DNA from 4 places in the Micromonospora sp. II genome. Region 1 is predicted to be linked to each of the others. Evidence: riboswitches for the same ligand, from Rfam matches in the RefSeq annotation. Region 1 holds a riboswitch; each other region holds the start of a gene.
The links. Region 1 has a riboswitch for cyclic di-AMP ahead of A8711_RS18385 (hypothetical protein). Riboswitches for the same ligand answer to the same signal wherever they lie in the genome.
Positions count from the first base shown of each region.

Region 2: it holds a riboswitch for cyclic di-AMP, as region 1 does, so the genes downstream of both, A8711_RS15645 (transglycosylase family protein) here and A8711_RS18385 (hypothetical protein) in region 1, are expected to answer to the same signal.
Region 3: it holds a riboswitch for cyclic di-AMP, as region 1 does, so the genes downstream of both, A8711_RS29215 (C39 family peptidase) here and A8711_RS18385 (hypothetical protein) in region 1, are expected to answer to the same signal.
Region 4: it holds a riboswitch for cyclic di-AMP, as region 1 does, so the genes downstream of both, A8711_RS07780 (hypothetical protein) here and A8711_RS18385 (hypothetical protein) in region 1, are expected to answer to the same signal.

Region 1 covers NZ_LYXF01000035.1:104,886-108,522, forward strand. Annotated here, with positions in the region: gene A8711_RS18375 (STAS domain-containing protein) at 1-289, shown strand, start outside; gene A8711_RS18380 (SRPBCC family protein) at 331-867, shown strand; gene A8711_RS18385 (hypothetical protein) at 864-1,940, opposite strand; cyclic di-AMP (ydaO/yuaA leader) riboswitch at 1,945-2,076, opposite strand; gene A8711_RS18390 (cation diffusion facilitator family transporter) at 2,220-3,134, opposite strand; gene A8711_RS18395 (AAA family ATPase) at 3,229-3,637, opposite strand, start outside.
Region 2 covers NZ_LYXF01000024.1:869,019-872,655, forward strand. Annotated here, with positions in the region: gene A8711_RS15635 (helix-turn-helix domain-containing protein) at 1-109, opposite strand, end outside; gene A8711_RS15640 (LLM class flavin-dependent oxidoreductase) at 156-1,718, opposite strand; cyclic di-AMP (ydaO/yuaA leader) riboswitch at 1,891-2,036, shown strand; gene A8711_RS15645 (transglycosylase family protein) at 2,035-2,679, shown strand; gene A8711_RS15650 (YbaB/EbfC family nucleoid-associated protein) at 2,863-3,312, shown strand; gene A8711_RS15655 (M4 family metallopeptidase) at 3,447-3,637, opposite strand, start outside.
Region 3 covers NZ_LYXF01000078.1:172,906-176,542, forward strand. Annotated here, with positions in the region: gene A8711_RS29210 (alpha/beta fold hydrolase) at 1-654, opposite strand, end outside; gene A8711_RS29215 (C39 family peptidase) at 900-1,733, opposite strand; cyclic di-AMP (ydaO/yuaA leader) riboswitch at 1,940-2,080, opposite strand; gene A8711_RS29220 (hypothetical protein) at 2,381-3,145, opposite strand; gene A8711_RS29225 (hypothetical protein) at 3,285-3,617, opposite strand.
Region 4 covers NZ_LYXF01000012.1:28,999-32,635, reverse strand. Annotated here, with positions in the region: gene A8711_RS07790 (SHOCT domain-containing protein) at 34-243, shown strand; gene A8711_RS07785 (YibE/F family protein) at 408-1,691, shown strand; cyclic di-AMP (ydaO/yuaA leader) riboswitch at 1,846-1,977, shown strand; gene A8711_RS07780 (hypothetical protein) at 1,981-3,006, shown strand; gene A8711_RS07775 (carbonic anhydrase) at 3,068-3,637, opposite strand, start outside.

The DNA of each region.
Region 1 (3,637 bases):
CGTCGACACCGCGTACGAGGTGCGGGAAGCGATCGCCGAGGTGCTCGCGAAGGGCCGTCCCTCGCGCATCGAGCTGAACATGCGGCTCGTCACGTTCATCGACTCGGTCGGCATCAGCGCCATGGTGGCCGGCTTCCAGACCTGCGAGGTCAGCGGCGTCAAGCTCGTGGTCACCGAGCCGAGCCGGTTCGTGCACCGGCAGCTCTGGGTGACCGGCCTGCTCGGCCTCTTCGGCGCTCCCGAGCCGTGGTTCGCCGACGACACCCCCGAGGTGCTGCCCGGCGCCTGAGCGCCGTTCGCACCCCCTGCGGCCAGGGGACCTTCTACCCGTTGCCAGCCCGGCGTCGGTACGGGACGATCGTCGCGACGTACGACGGCGAGGGGGCCCGCTTGCAGAGCAGCGACAGCTTCAGCTACACCGTGCAGGCCCGGTGCAGCCGGGCCGACGCGGTGGCACTGCTGGGTGACCTGAGTCGCCAGGGCGAGCTGCATCCGCTGATCGTCCGGGTCCGGCAGCTGCCGGCCCGGCCGGGCGCGCTGGCCAGCTACGCGATCACCGACCGGCTGCAACTGGGCCCGCTGCACTTCCCGGTCACGTACCAGGCGGACGTGCTGGTCGCGAGCGAGGACGAGGTGGTCACTGTGGCCCGGCAGCAGCCGGCGACGACGGTGCGCAACCACACCCGGCTACGCGACGAGCCCGACGGCACCGTGCGCATCGACGTGGAGATCACGCTCACCGCGCCGGCGCCGCTGTTCGGGTACGCGTTCCGCCAGGCCCGGGCGGCTCACCTGAGCCTGGCGGCCCGTCTCGGCGCGACGCTGGAGGGCCGGCCCGATCCGGCCGGCCCCCCGGGAGCGCGCTAGTACACCGACAGGTGCACGTGGTTGGTGTGGTCGCTGGACGGGTCTCCGTTGCCGCCGCTGTACGACTTCCACCCGCTGCTGGGCAGCCAGATCTGCTTGAACCAGATCACGTAGAGCACGGCGAGCGGGTCGGCGTTGCGCACGAAGTACGCGGCCAGGTTGTTGCCGTACGTCCGGTCACCGCCGCTGGCCACGCCGCCGAAGCCGTTCTTCTGGGCGGCGAAGTCGCAGGCCCGCCCCTTCGGGTGCTCGCCCGAGCCGCTGGGCCGGTGGCACGAGACGTACCTGGTGAAACCGGCCGCCTTGGCCTGCTGCAGCGCGTGCAGCGTCCGCGGGGTGATGCAGCCGTTGGCCGGGGTCGGGTCGTTGACGCTGCACGACTCCGACGGCCACGAGCCGTCCGAGTTGCGTGGTGCGGGCTTCGCGTTCTTGTTTGAGGTGCCCTGGACGCTGCCGCCGCCGCTGCTGTTGTTGCGGGCGGAACGTTCGTTCGCCACTTCGAGCGCGCGCTCGGCCTGCTCCTTGCGCTTGCCCATCACCTCGACCTGCTTGCGTTGCTCGCGGATCTCGGTGTCGAGCGCGGCCCGGGTGCGGGTGGCCTCGTCCCGGGTGGTGATCAGCTCGCGCACCGTGCGGTCCTCGTGCGCGGCGACCTGTTCCAGCGTGGCGGCCCGGTCCATGAAGCCCGCCGGGCTGCTGCTGTCGAGCAGCGCCGCGGCGGTGCCGAGGCGGCCCGCGCGGTACGCCACCCCGGCGATCTCACCGACCTTGGCGTCACGTACGGCCAGCTCGGCGCCGACCTTCGCGAGCTGGTCGTTGAGCTGCTTCTGGCGGTTCACCGACCGGTTCAGCGCGGCCTTCGCCTCCAGCCAGCCCTTGCTGGCCGCGTCGAGTTGGGCGCGCAGCTCGGGCGTGCCGCCCTCGTCGTCGCCGGGCGCGGCGGCGAGCAGGGCGGTCCGGGGCGCCGCCGAGGCGGGGGAGGCCGGAACGGTCGCGACGCCGACAGTCAGCGTCGCGACGAGCAGGGCCGCCAACCGGGCGGCCGTCCGTCGTACAGGTGCCACTGGGGGCATTCACATGTCCTTCCGTCAACCGCCGACCGGGTTAGCTGACGGGTTCGGGACGGAAGATCCCTACCGCTGACGCGGATGCACCCCACGTACGTGGTTCCCCGGCTCGCCCCTTCGGGCGATTAGGCGACGGCCACCCCACCTGCGCCGGTGACGCCGGTGGCTGCGGCCGCGACCGAGCCTACCGGCGCGGCCCGGGCGCGGCTCCGTTGCGCAGTGCCGCATGGTGGGGCAAAACCGACATAAGTGTACAGCAGTCACGGTGATTTAAGTCTGCCCTAATCACCACTCGGTCTTTCCGCACACTCCGGCTGACGCTCCGGGTTCGACCTGCAACGTGGCGTGATCGATGGAGAAGTCCTCGTGCAGCGCCGTCCGCGCGGCGGCCAGCACCCCGGCCGGGTCCACACCCGGGTCGGTGGTCAGGTGCGCCGAGGCCACCTCCATGCCCGAGGTGAGCGTCCAGACGTGCAGGTCGTGCACCTCGGCCACGCCGGGGACCGCGGCCAGTCGGTCGTGCACGGCGGTCACCTGGAGGTGCTCCGGCGCCGCCTGCACCAGGATGCGCACCGCGGCCCGGCCGAGCCGCCAGGTGCGCGGCAGGATGAACAGGCCGATCCCGACGGCGACCAGTGGGTCCGCCCACCACCAGTCGGTCACCGCGATGACCAGCGCGGCGGCGATCACGCCGAGCGAGCCGAGCAGGTCGCCGAGCACCTCCAGGTACGCGCCGCGCAGGTTGATGCTCTCCTTCGCCCCGGCGCGCAGCAGCGCGAAGGCGACGATGTTGGCGAGCAGGCCGAGCACCGCCACCACGAGCATCGGGCCGGCCAGCACCTCCGGCGGCTCGCCGAAGCGGCGTACCGCCTCGATCAGGACGTAGACCGCGACGGCGCCGAGCAGCACGGCGTTGGCGAGGGCGGCGAGCACCTCCAGCCGGTAGAGGCCGAACGTGCGCTGCGGGTCGGTGCCGGCGCGCCGGGTGGCGGTGATCGCCGCGAGGGCCATGCCGATGCCGAGCACATCGGTGAACATGTGCCCGGCGTCGGAGAGCAGGGCGAGCGAGCCGGTGGTGAAGGCGGCCACCGCCTCGACCACCATCAGGACGGCGAGCAGCGCGAACGCGGCCCAGAGCCGGCCTGCGTGGCGGTGTGCCGCGTTGGCCACCGCGCTGCTGTGGTCATGACCTGCGCCCACGCCAACACCCTCCCTGCCGCGTACCGGCCGGGCCCAATGTATGCTCACATCGCTATGTATGCAAGTGAACTGTGGGTGGCGCGGGCGTGGCCCCTCACCCCACCGGGTCGAGCGTGGTGAGGCGCTGGGTCGCCCGGGACAGCGCCACGTAGAGCGTGCGCACGCCCGAGCCCGGATCGGCCCGGATCTCGCTCGGCGCCACCAGCACCACGCCGTCGTACTCCATGCCCTTGGCCTGGAGGCTGGTCACCACCTGGAGCCGGCCCGCGCCGAGCGCGCCCAGCCAGCCGGCCACCTCGTCCCGGCGCGGCACCGGCGTGATCACGCCGACGGTGCCCTCCACCTGGCCGAGCAGCGCCTCGGCCGCCTCGACGGTGGCCGCCGGCAGCTCGGCGGCGGGCACCGTGCGCTCGACCGGCGGAACGCCGGTGGACCGGACCGCGTCGGGCAGCGGCAGATCCGGGTAGAGCCGGCGGATCTCCGCCGCCGCCACCGCGAAGATC
Region 2 (3,637 bases), on a different contig from region 1:
CCTCGCGCAGCAGGAGCAGCGTGGTGCGGTTGCCGACCACCTCCAGCGCCCGGGCGATCGAGCAGTTGGCGGTGGACCAGGAGTCACGCTGCGCAAGGAGGTCCGTCATGGCGTCGACGGTACCCCCTGACTTAGGAAATCAAAAGTCAGCTACCTCACAGCTGGCCGGGGAAGAAGCCGTGCCGGGCCAGCGGCTCGACGATCTGGTGCTCCTCGTACGACAGGTGCGACAACAGCGTGTCGGTGAGCAGGTCCACCGCCTCCTGGAGCTGCGTGAAGTCGCCGGGCCGGTGGACCAGTTCCACGAGCGCCCGGTCGACGCTCTCCACCACCCCGTGGATCACCACGTGTTCCTCCTCGAGGCGGTCGAGCACGGCCGCCAGCCCGGCCTCGGAGCGGCGCAGGTGCGGGAAGATCGAGGCGTCCTCCAGCCCGTGGTGCTGGGTGACCATGGTGCAGTAGGCCGCGCAGTACGCCCCGAGCGTCCAGTTGTTCTGCCGCATGGTCATCTCGTTGAGCGCCGCCCGCGCCCGGCCCGGCGAGACGGCGCCCCGCTTGACCTGTTCCAGCAGGTCGCGCACCTGGGCCAGCTCCTGGCGCAGGTGGTCGTGCACGTCCACCAGGTGCTGCCCGGCGGCCTGCCCCCGGGGTGGGTAGACCTGGCCGGCCGGAGGCAGCGGGGCGGTCGGCCGGGTCGACTCGTCCCAGGGGCGGCGCGCGCTCAGACGTACCCCCGGGTCGGGGGTGGGGGTGACCGCCAGCGTGGCCGCGCCGCCGGTGGCGGCCGTGTCGTCGGCGACCGCGCGGGCCCCGCTGCCGGGCGCGGTGCGCTCGGCGGCGACGAGTTCGCGGACCGCCGGCGCGACCTCCTGGGCGAAGATCTGGATCGCGCGCGGCTCGTCGCTGCCGAGGATGAACGTGGTGACGCCGTGCTCCAGCGTGAGCCCGGCCAGCTCCTCCACCCACTGCTCCGGCGGGCCGGCCAGGAAGCCGGCCGACGAGCGCGCGAACGTGCCGGTCACGTTGAGCATGCGGCGGATCTCGGCCGGGTCGCGCCCGGCAGCCTGCGCGCCCTCGTCCACGAGCGCGTTCAGGGCGGGCAGCTCGTCGGGGCCCTTGGGCAGGTAGGACAGGGAGGGCAGCCAGCCGTCCGCGGCGCGGCCGACCAGGCGCAGCATGCGCGGCTTGTACGCGCCGACCCAGATGCCCACCCGATGCGCGGGCGCCGGGCCGCGCTTGGCGCCGACCACCCGGTAGTGCTCGCCGTCGACGCGGATCATGCCGCGGCGGTCGGTGTCCCAGACCTCGCGGATCACCCGGATCGCCTCGTCCAGGGCCTCGACCGCCGCGCCGGGGGACAGGCGCCGCCCGCCCGTCGCCTCGATCGCGTCCCAGAACGCGCCCGCGCCGAGTCCCATCTCGACCCGGCCGCCGGTGAGCAGGTCCAGGCTGGCCACGCTGCGGGCCAGCACCACCGGCTGGCGCAGCGGCAGGTTGAGCACGTTGCCGGCCAGGTGGATGCGCTCGGTGACGGCGGCCACGTAGGACATCAGCGTCCAGGTGTCCAGGAAGCCCGGCTGGTACGGGTGGTCCTGGAACGTGACCAGGTCCAGCCCGACCTGTTCGCAGAGCGTGGCCAGCGCCACCACCTGGTCGGGCTGCCCGGCGGCGGGCGTGATGAAGCCGCCGAAGGTCAGCTCGTGTCCGTGATCGGTCATCCGTCCCGCCCCTCCCGTGATCTTGCTCGGCCCTGCCACGGTAGCTCCACAGGTGGTAGCCCGGCCGGGTGAACACCATCACAAGAAGTGGACGATCGTCGCAAACCGTCCTTAGCGTCGGTTTCGTTCGCATTCGCGGGCACCGCGGGCCGGAAACGCCAAATCCCGCCGCCGGCCCCGGTAACCGAACCTCGTGCGGGAGCGGGGGAACCACACGTTCCACGGTGCATCGTCACCTCGGGGTGAAGCCGCCACCGGCGGCCGGGCTCCTCGGCCCGAACCCGACAGCTCACCTCGTCGGCGTGGAGGAATCCACATGGCAACTGCATACTCGGCCCGAAGCCGCCGTACCGCTCTCGGTGCGGTGGTGACCGGCGCCGCCGTCGGCGTCGCGACCCTGTTCGGCCCGGCCGCACCGGCCAGCGCGGGCGTCAACTGGGACGCGGTCGCGCGCTGCGAGTCCGGCGGCAACTGGAAGATCAACACCGGCAACGGCTACTACGGCGGGCTCCAGTTCTCCCGCGCCACCTGGAACGGCTACGGCGGCCAGAAGTACGCCGCCCGCGCCGACCTGGCCAGCCGGTCCGAGCAGATCGCCGTCGCGGAGAAGGTGTTGCGCGGCCAGGGCATCGGCGCGTGGCCGGTCTGCGGCAAGAAGGGCGGCTCGGCGAACGCCGCGGCGACCCGGTCCGAGCGGGCGGCCCCGAAGAAGGCCACCTCGAAGAAGTCCGCCCCGAAGCGGGCCGCCACGCGCAAGACCGCGCCGGAGCGGGCCGCGACGACTGCGGCGCCGCAGCCGTCGGCCGGGACGTACGTGGTCCGGCGCGGGGACACGCTGTCGGAGATCGCCGTGGCGCAGCGCGTCGACGGCGGCTGGCGTGCCCTGCACGAGCGCAACCGGGCAGTGGTCGGCGACGACCCCGGCCTGATCTTCCCCGGTCAGCGGCTGCGTCTGCGCTGATCTGGTCCGGACGCCCGGCCGGTTCGACCCGGCCGGGCGTCCGGCCGCCCGCGACACGCCGCGCCGCCGGTGTCCGGCCTGCTCGCGGCGCCGGACGCCACCCGTGACGGCCGCTGACCGCGATTCGTCGGAGCCGGTTGCTAGGGTCACGATGATCGGCTCAGACGTGAAGAAAGCGCGGAAATGACCAACGATCCGTTCTCGGCGGCCGCGAGCATCGACGAACTGCTGACCCGCACGCAGCAGGCGCTCACCGCGATGCGCTCCCGGGCCTCGGAGCACGCCGACGGCGAGCCGGGCGACCTGCTGCGCGCCGAGGGCACCGCAGCCGACGGCCGGGTCCGCGCGGTCGCCGTTCAGGGTGGCCGGCTGGATTCCGTGACGATCGACCCGGACTTGGCCGGCGAGCCCCTCGACGTCCTGTGCGGACATGTCACCGCCGCCGCCAACGCCGCGCTGTCCGAGCTGGACGCCCGGGTCAGCGCGTCGGCGCGGGCCGACGCCGACGCGCTCGCCGCCCGGCTCGGCAGCATGGGTGACCAGGCCGAGCTGTTCGGTCGCGCGATGCACGAGGCGGCCGCGCGGATCCACCGCGACCGCGGCACGGCGTCCCAGGCCGGGCGTCCGGCCTGACCCGACCGCACGCGGTCCGGCACGACGCGGCGCCGCCCCGGCACGCGGCGGCGGCCACGCGCGACGCGGCACCGCCCGGCACGACGAGGCGGCCGGCCGCCGGGAGGACGACGACCGGCCGCGCTACGCCACGGTCAGCTCAGGGTGACCGCGGTGTCGTCGACGACGAAGGACGTCTGCAGTGAGCTGTCCTCCACGCCGCTGAACGAGATGGTCGCCGTGGTGCCTGCGAGCGACGAGATGTCGAAGGACCGCTGCACGTAGCCGGTGGCCTTGTTCAGGTTGGAGTAGGTGGCCAGCGTGGTGCTGCCGGCCTTGACGGTGA
Region 3 (3,637 bases), on a different contig from region 1:
CAGCTCCTTGAGCTGCGCGTCGCTCACCATCGGGTCCTGCTCGCCGCGGGCCAGCAGCACCGGCACGCCGGTCGCGGCCAGCTGGGCGGGCAGCCGAGGCTCGCCGACCGCGAACGCGGCCGGGTCCATCGCCAGCCGCCAGCGGCCGTCGACCCGCCGCAGCCCCGCCTCCACCACCGGGTGGTCCGGGGCGAACAGCCCGGCCAGCCCCGAGACGCGCAGGTAGCGGCGGGCCGCCTCGTCCCGGGTGGCGAACCAGGTGACCGGCCGGGCGGCCAGCTCGCTCGCCTTCGCCAGCTCGGCCGGGGACCAGACCGCCTTGATGCCGAGCCCCACCACCGCGTCCACCGGAAGAGCCCGCTGCCGGGCCGCGAGCGCCAGCGCCACCACCCCGCCGAGCGAGTGTCCGAGCAGCACCAGCCGGTCGTGCGGGCCCAGCCGGAGCGGACCGAGCCCGTCTGCGACGCGCTGGGCCAGGGCGTCGAACGAGTAGCCGTCGAGCGGCGGCGACCAGCCGTGGCCGGCCAGGTCGGGGGCGAGCCAGCGCCCGGGCCAGCGGCGCTCCAGCAGCGGCGCCCAGGGCAGCCACACTTCGCCGGTGGCGCCCATGCCGTGCAGGAGAATCAGGTGCCGGTTCCCCGTCGCATCGCCCATTGGCGCAGTCTGCCACCGCCCGCCCCGGACACGCGAGACCGAACCCGCCCCGCCCAAACCGCCCGCCCTCGCCCTCGCCGCCGATCTTGGAGTTGTGGTGCCTCCCATAGCGGGGTGAGCCGGGCATACCAGGCGCCACAAGTCCAAGATCGGCGCGCCGAGAGGGCGGCGGGCGAGGGGCGGGCGGGGACGGGGAAGGCCGGCGCCCCGGGACGGGGTGCCGGCCTTCGCAGGGTGCGGGGCGGTCAGGCGGAGTAGCCGCGGCTGGCGATCCAGTGCGCCAGGTCGATCGTGGTGAGCCAGTACGACGGCAGCGACGGGTCGGCCGAGTCGGCGATCCGGACGGTCCGGCCGTCGTCCTTGTAGCCGATCACCGCGACGTAGTGGCCGCCGGGGAACGAGTGCCAGCCGCCGTTGGTGTCGGTGGCGGTGCCGGCGACGTTCGCGACGACCCCTCGGCCGTTGCTGATCGCCTCGACCACGTCGGCCTGGAGCCGGTCCATCTGGGCCGGGCTGGCCGAGCCGGGAATCATCCGGGTCCGGTACGGGTTGCCCTTGACCTGCTGGTTGAGCACGCGCGTGGTGTCCTCGGCCGAGTTGGTGCCCATCTCGGTGGTGCCGAGCGGGCCGGCGAGGGCGTCCTGGCTGCGCTCGATGCCGGTGGCGCTGAGCGCGTTGCGCACGGCGGCCGGGCCGCAGTAGTAGTAGTTGATCTGCGCCTGGTAGTCGTAGTCCAGCGTCTTGCTCGACGGCGGCTTCGGCGCGGCCTTGGTGACGTCCGGGTCCGCCGCGGCCTTCTTCGCCGACGGGGAGGCGCTGGGCGACCTGCTGGGCTCGGCGCTCGGCGACGCCGGCGGGACGCCGATACGCGCCTCGCTGCGGCTGGCGGGCTCGCCGAGCCGTGCGCCGAGTTCGGCGACCGAGGCGGTGTTCTCCTGCTGGACCGGGGCGTCCTCACCGGCGGCGAGGGCGGTGCCGGCGCCGGCGGCCAGCACGAGCGCCGCGGCCGATCCGGCGATGATCTGGTACGGGCGTTCGGTGGCGATCCGCCGCAGCTGACGCTTCAGGTGGTGCTTCACGAAATCCTCCACGGGGGGCGTGATCGGCACACGCCGGCCCGGCACGTGGAGGGGTTCACACGTGCTGGCAGGCCGGATGGGCCGGGGGAACGGGTACGCCCGCGATGCCGGGCGCCCAGGGGCGGTTTGCCGGTCGCGTCAGGCGAGCGCGGGTACCGCGGAGCCGTGGAGGCGGGGGGACGATCGAGGGGTGGGCACGAGGATGGGACTCCTTCCGTGGCCGCCGACCGGGTTAGCTGACGGATTCGGGCGGGAAGTACGCCCTACCGCGGCAGTGGCCGCGGATTCACCCCGATGGTGCTCATGGTTCCCCGGTTCGTGATGACACGATTAGGCGGGTCGGCGCGGCGTCGCCTTCTGCGATCGGTTACCGCACCGGACGCGCCGACACTACCGGCGGGTACTGCCCCTGCCAAGCGCTCCCACCTGCGTAAACATGATCCCCGGTAACGGATTTCGGAACAGCCGGTTACTCACTTCACTCAATGGGACAAGCGGTGGTGACGGCGCCCGGGAGGCGAAAAGGGGACAGACGGCGAGCGCCTGACCGGCAATGGCGCGGCTCATTGGCCTGTTCTGCGCTCCACGCCCGTTTCGGTGCCGGGGGTGAGCCGGCTCACCACATTCCGGGTAACAATTCGGTCGCCTCAGCCGACCCGGGCCGGACGCCAGCGGGCGTTGCGGACGGACGCGCCGACCGGCAGGGGGATCGTCGCCACGCCGCGGGACACCGGGGCGGGCCGCACCGCCAGGGTGGCCGCGTACGCCTCGGCGGCGAGCGTACGGGCGGCCTCGGCGGCCAGTTCGGCGTCCCGCCACGCCTGCCGCTCCCGCTCGGCGGCGCTCTCCCAGCCGGTCCGGCGCCGGTCCCGTACGGCCCGGGCCAGCACGATCTCCTGCTCGGCCGGGTGCCGGCGCGGGTCCCACCCGTTGCGGCGCGCCAGCACGTCGGCGAGTTGCCGGGCGGACAGGTCGCCGCGCCAGTGCGCCGTCATGGCGGCGTGGTGCAGCCAGCGCTCCCGGGCCGCGTACTCCGCCGGGGTGCGCGGGGTGCGCGGGGCGGCCAGCGCGGCGGCCCCGGCCAGGCGGCGGGCGGCGCTGTCCGCCTCGTCGTACGCGGTCCAGGCGCGTTCCGCCTCGTCCTGCGCGGCCAGCCACCGTTCCCGGCGGCGACGGGCCGTCTGGGCGGCCCCGGCGGCGGCCACCGCCACCTCCTCGGCGTACCGGACGAGGTCGTCGCGGCGCGCGGCGTCCTGGTCCACCGGATCGGCGGCAGCCTCGGCGACGCCGTCGCGCTCGGGCCGGGCCACCAGCGCGGCGAGCAGGCCGAACGCGAGCAGCATCAGGAAGGACCAGATGGCGGCGGCCTCGGGGACCGCGGTGAGGAAGTGGTAGAGAGCGGTCTGCGACATGGTCGGCACCTCACGGGAAGAACCTGGCGGGAGAATCCGCACGGCCGGTCGGGGCGCGGCGCGGGGGCGCCGGGCCGTCGAAGGGCGGGTGCGGGATGACGTTCGGTGGGTGCGGTGACGGGCGCGGCCCGTGGGCGGATCAGCGGGCGGGCGGGGCCCGCAGGCCGACCGGCGCGGTGATCCGGCCGGCCGGGACCGGCTGCGGGTCGTTCGGGAGCGTGTCGGTGGCCCGTGCGGCGGGCGCGGGTGCGCCGTCGGGACGGGCCTGCCGCTCGGCGGCGCGGTCGGATTCCGGTCGCGGGGCGGCCGGCGTGCTCACGTACGCCGGGCCGGCTGGCGCGGCCGGGGCGGCGACGGCCGGCAGCGTGGCCGCGCCGAACGAACAGGCGACGACCACGGCGAGACTGGCGAGCATCCGGGCGGTCCAGCGCGCCACCCACCACACGGGGCAGGTGAGCGCGATCGGAAGCACGGGTACAAATTACCGCCGAA
Region 4 (3,637 bases), on a different contig from region 1:
GCGGACCCGCGGTGACGGACGGAGGGCGGCCCGATGATGTGGCAGAGCCCGATGATGGGCTGGATGTGGATCTGGTCCCTGGCGGTGCTGGCGGTGCTGGCAGGGCTCCTCTGGCTGGCCGTGCGGTGGACCGGCCCGCAGCGGTCCGGGCCGACGGCGGCCCGGCGCATCCTCGACGAGCGGTACGCCCGCGGCGAGATCGACGAGGACGAGTACCGGCGACGCCGGGCCGGACTGGCCTGACCCGCGCGGGGCGCGCGTCACCGGTCACGGTGTCCGGGAGCACCCAGCCGGGCTGCCTACCATGTCGGGGCGACGACCCGGACGTGGTCGACACGTCCGCGCCGGCCCGGTGACCAGACCGGTCCGGCGGACCAGGCGTCGCCGCGACCGTTGGGAGAGACGCCTTGGGTGCCGACCACACCCGCCCCGCACCGCCCACGCCACCGGGCGTACGACGGCTGCTCGTCGCCGTGGTGGTGCCGCTGTTCGCGCTCACCGTGATCGCCGCGCTGGTGCTCTGGCCCCGGCAGGACCGGGAGCCGGTCGGCGGCGCGGACGTCCCCCGCTACCACGGCACCGTGACCCGGGTGGTCACCGAACCCTGCCCGCCGACGCCGGAGGCCCCGGAGGGCGCGGGCGGCCCCTGCGGCACCGCGACCGTCGCCGCCGAGCAGGGCCCGGACGCGGGACGGCAGGTCGAGACGCCGCTCCCGGCCGGACCGGGCGCGCCACGGGTCGAGGTCGGCGACAAGATCGTCCTGGTCGAGCTGATCGACCCGGCCGATCCTTCGGTGAAGTCCTACAACATCGCCGAGCACCAGCGCGGCACACCGCTGATCTGGCTGCTGGTGCTCTTCGCCGCCGCGATCGTGGCGTTCGGCCGCTGGCGCGGGCTCGCCGCGCTCGGCGGCCTGGCGGCCAGCTTCGCCATCCTGCTCGGCTTCGTGCTGCCCGGCATCGGTGGCGGCCAGCCGCCGCTGCTGGTGGCGATCGTGGGCGCCGCGTTGATCATGTTCGTGGTGCTCTACCTGACGCACGGGATCACCGCGCAGACGTCGGTGGCGGTGCTCGGCACGCTCGGCAGCCTGGTGGTCACCGGCGTGCTCGGCCTGCTCGCCACGTCCGCCACCCACCTGACCGGCTTCGGCAGCGAGGACGCCACCACGCTGTCCATGTTCCAGGGCGACGTGGACCTGCACGGACTGCTGCTGGCGGGCATCATCATCGGCTCGCTGGGCGTGCTGGACGACGTCACCGTCACCCAGGCGGCCACCGTCACCGAACTCGCGCACGCCAACCCGGGGCTGTCCCGGCGGCAGCTCTACCGGGCGGCGACCCGCGTCGGCCGGGCCCACATCGCGTCCACCGTCAACACCATCGTGCTGGCGTACGCGGGCGCGTCGCTGCCACTGCTGCTCCTGCTGGTCGCCGACTCCCGCCCGGTGAGCCAGATCCTCACCAGCGAGTTCCTCGCCCAGGAGATCGTCCGCAGCGCGGTGGCCACGCTCGGCCTGATCGCCGCCGTACCGCTGACGACCGCACTGGCCGCGATCGTGACCACCGCCGGACGGCGCGCGCCCGGTCCGGAGCCGGCGTCGCCCGTACCCCCGCCGCCCCGTCCGCCGACCGGACGCGACGACGCGCTGGAGGCGCTCGGCGGCGGAAAGAGTACGGAGGCGACATGGTGACACTCCGCACGGTGACCATCGATTTCAAACGCGACGCTGGTCACGGTGCGCCACGGCGAAATCTCGCTATTGGTCGGCTTCCGGACGTAGATCCGCAGGAGTGCTGTCGGGTAACCTCGCTGCCGGTCACCGCCGAAGGCGCGCACCGGCGCCAGCGGTGCCGCCGCCCAATCGCCTGCGGGCGAGCCGGGGAACCAGGTACATGGGGTGAATCCGCGCGAGCGGTAGGGGCCACTTCCGTCCCGAACCCGTCAGCTAACCCGGTCGGCGGCCGACGGAAGGGAACACTGTGACGCCACCCCTGCGCCGCTGGCTGACACCCCTGGTGGCCGTGCTGGCCTCGCTGGCAGTGCTGGCCGGGCCGAACTCGGCGACGGCGGCCCCCGCCGCGGCGGCCCCGAAGCCGTCCGGGCACGAGGAGGACGGCGAACCACCGCTCATCACCGAGGCGATCGACAGCGCCAACCGGAACTTCCTCCAGGCGAAGGCGAAGCTGGCCAAGTCGCAGGACCGCCAGCGGCGGCTGGCCGCCGAGGTACAGGCGGCACAGGCCGAACTCGAGGCGCTCAGCCCGCAGGTCAACCAGCTCGCCGCCCAGTCCTACCGGACCGGCCGGATGGGCGCGATGGCGATGCTGCTGGAGAGCAACTCGCCCGACTCGTTCGTCCGCCGCGTCAACGCCCTGGACGAGCTGAACCTCCTCAACGCGCAGCGCCTGGCCGCCATCAACGCGGTCAAGAACCGCGCCGAGACGGCCAAGATCGCGCTCGACGCCGAGGTGCGCGAGCAGGAGAAGCAGAAGAACGCGATGGAGCGCGAGAAGGTGCAGGCCGAACGCGCCCTCAAGCTCGTCGGCGGCCTCGGCTTCACCGGCGGCCTGGTCGACGCCACCTCACCGGTCGCCAAGATCGGCCCCGGCCGCACCGCCGACGGCGGCTGGAAGGCCGAGTCGTGCAGCGAGAACGACCCGACCACCTCGGGCTGCATCACGCCGCGGACGCTGCACGCCTACAAGGAGGTCCGGCGCGCCGGCTACACGCGCTTCGTGGGCTGTTACCGGCCGGGCGGGCCGTGGGAGCACCCCAAGGGCAAGGCGTGCGACTGGTCGCTGCAGAACAGCGGCTTCTCACCCTGGCACAACAACGACACCCGCAAGTACGGCAACGACGTGGCCGCCTTCCTCATCCGCAACGCCGACCGGCTGGGCATCTACTACGTGATCTGGAACCGGCAGATCTGGTTCCCGGCCACCGGCTGGAGGTCGTACAGCGGGCCGTCGAACCACACCGACCACGTCCACATGTCGATGCTCTGACCTGGACGCAGCAAGAAGGGGCCGCCCCCGTGGGCGGCCCCTTCGTCGTCCGGCGCTCCGGTCAGCCGGCCAGCGCCGCGTCCGCGTCCGCCGGCGACGAGGGAGCGGGCAGTGACGCCGGGACCTGCGCCACTGTCCGCACCTCGCCGCCGGAGAGCCGGTACGACATCCCCGCCACCGTGCACCGGCCCGCCGCGACCCGCTCGGCCAGCACGGAGGACCGGGCCAGCAGCGTCTCCACGGTCTGCGCGATGTGGACGTCGATGATGCCGTCGAGGTCGTCGATGCCCTGCCGGGCGGCGCGCAGCAGGCTGGGCGAGACCGCGTCCACCACCGCTCCCAGGTGCCCGGCCGGAGCGGCGCCGGTCCGGACCCCCTCCCGGGCGGCCTGGACCGCGCCGCAGGAGTCGTGCCCGAGCACCACCACGAGCGGCGTGCCCAGCACGGTGACCGCGTACTCGACGCTGCCGAGCACCTCGGGCCCGGCGGTGTGCCCGGCGGTACGCACCACGAAGAGGTCACCGAGACCTCGATCGAAGATGATCTCCGCGGCGAGCCGCGAGTCGGAGCAGCCGACGATCACCGCGAAGGGGTGCTGGCCGTCGGCCACCGCCGCCCGGTGCCCGGCGTC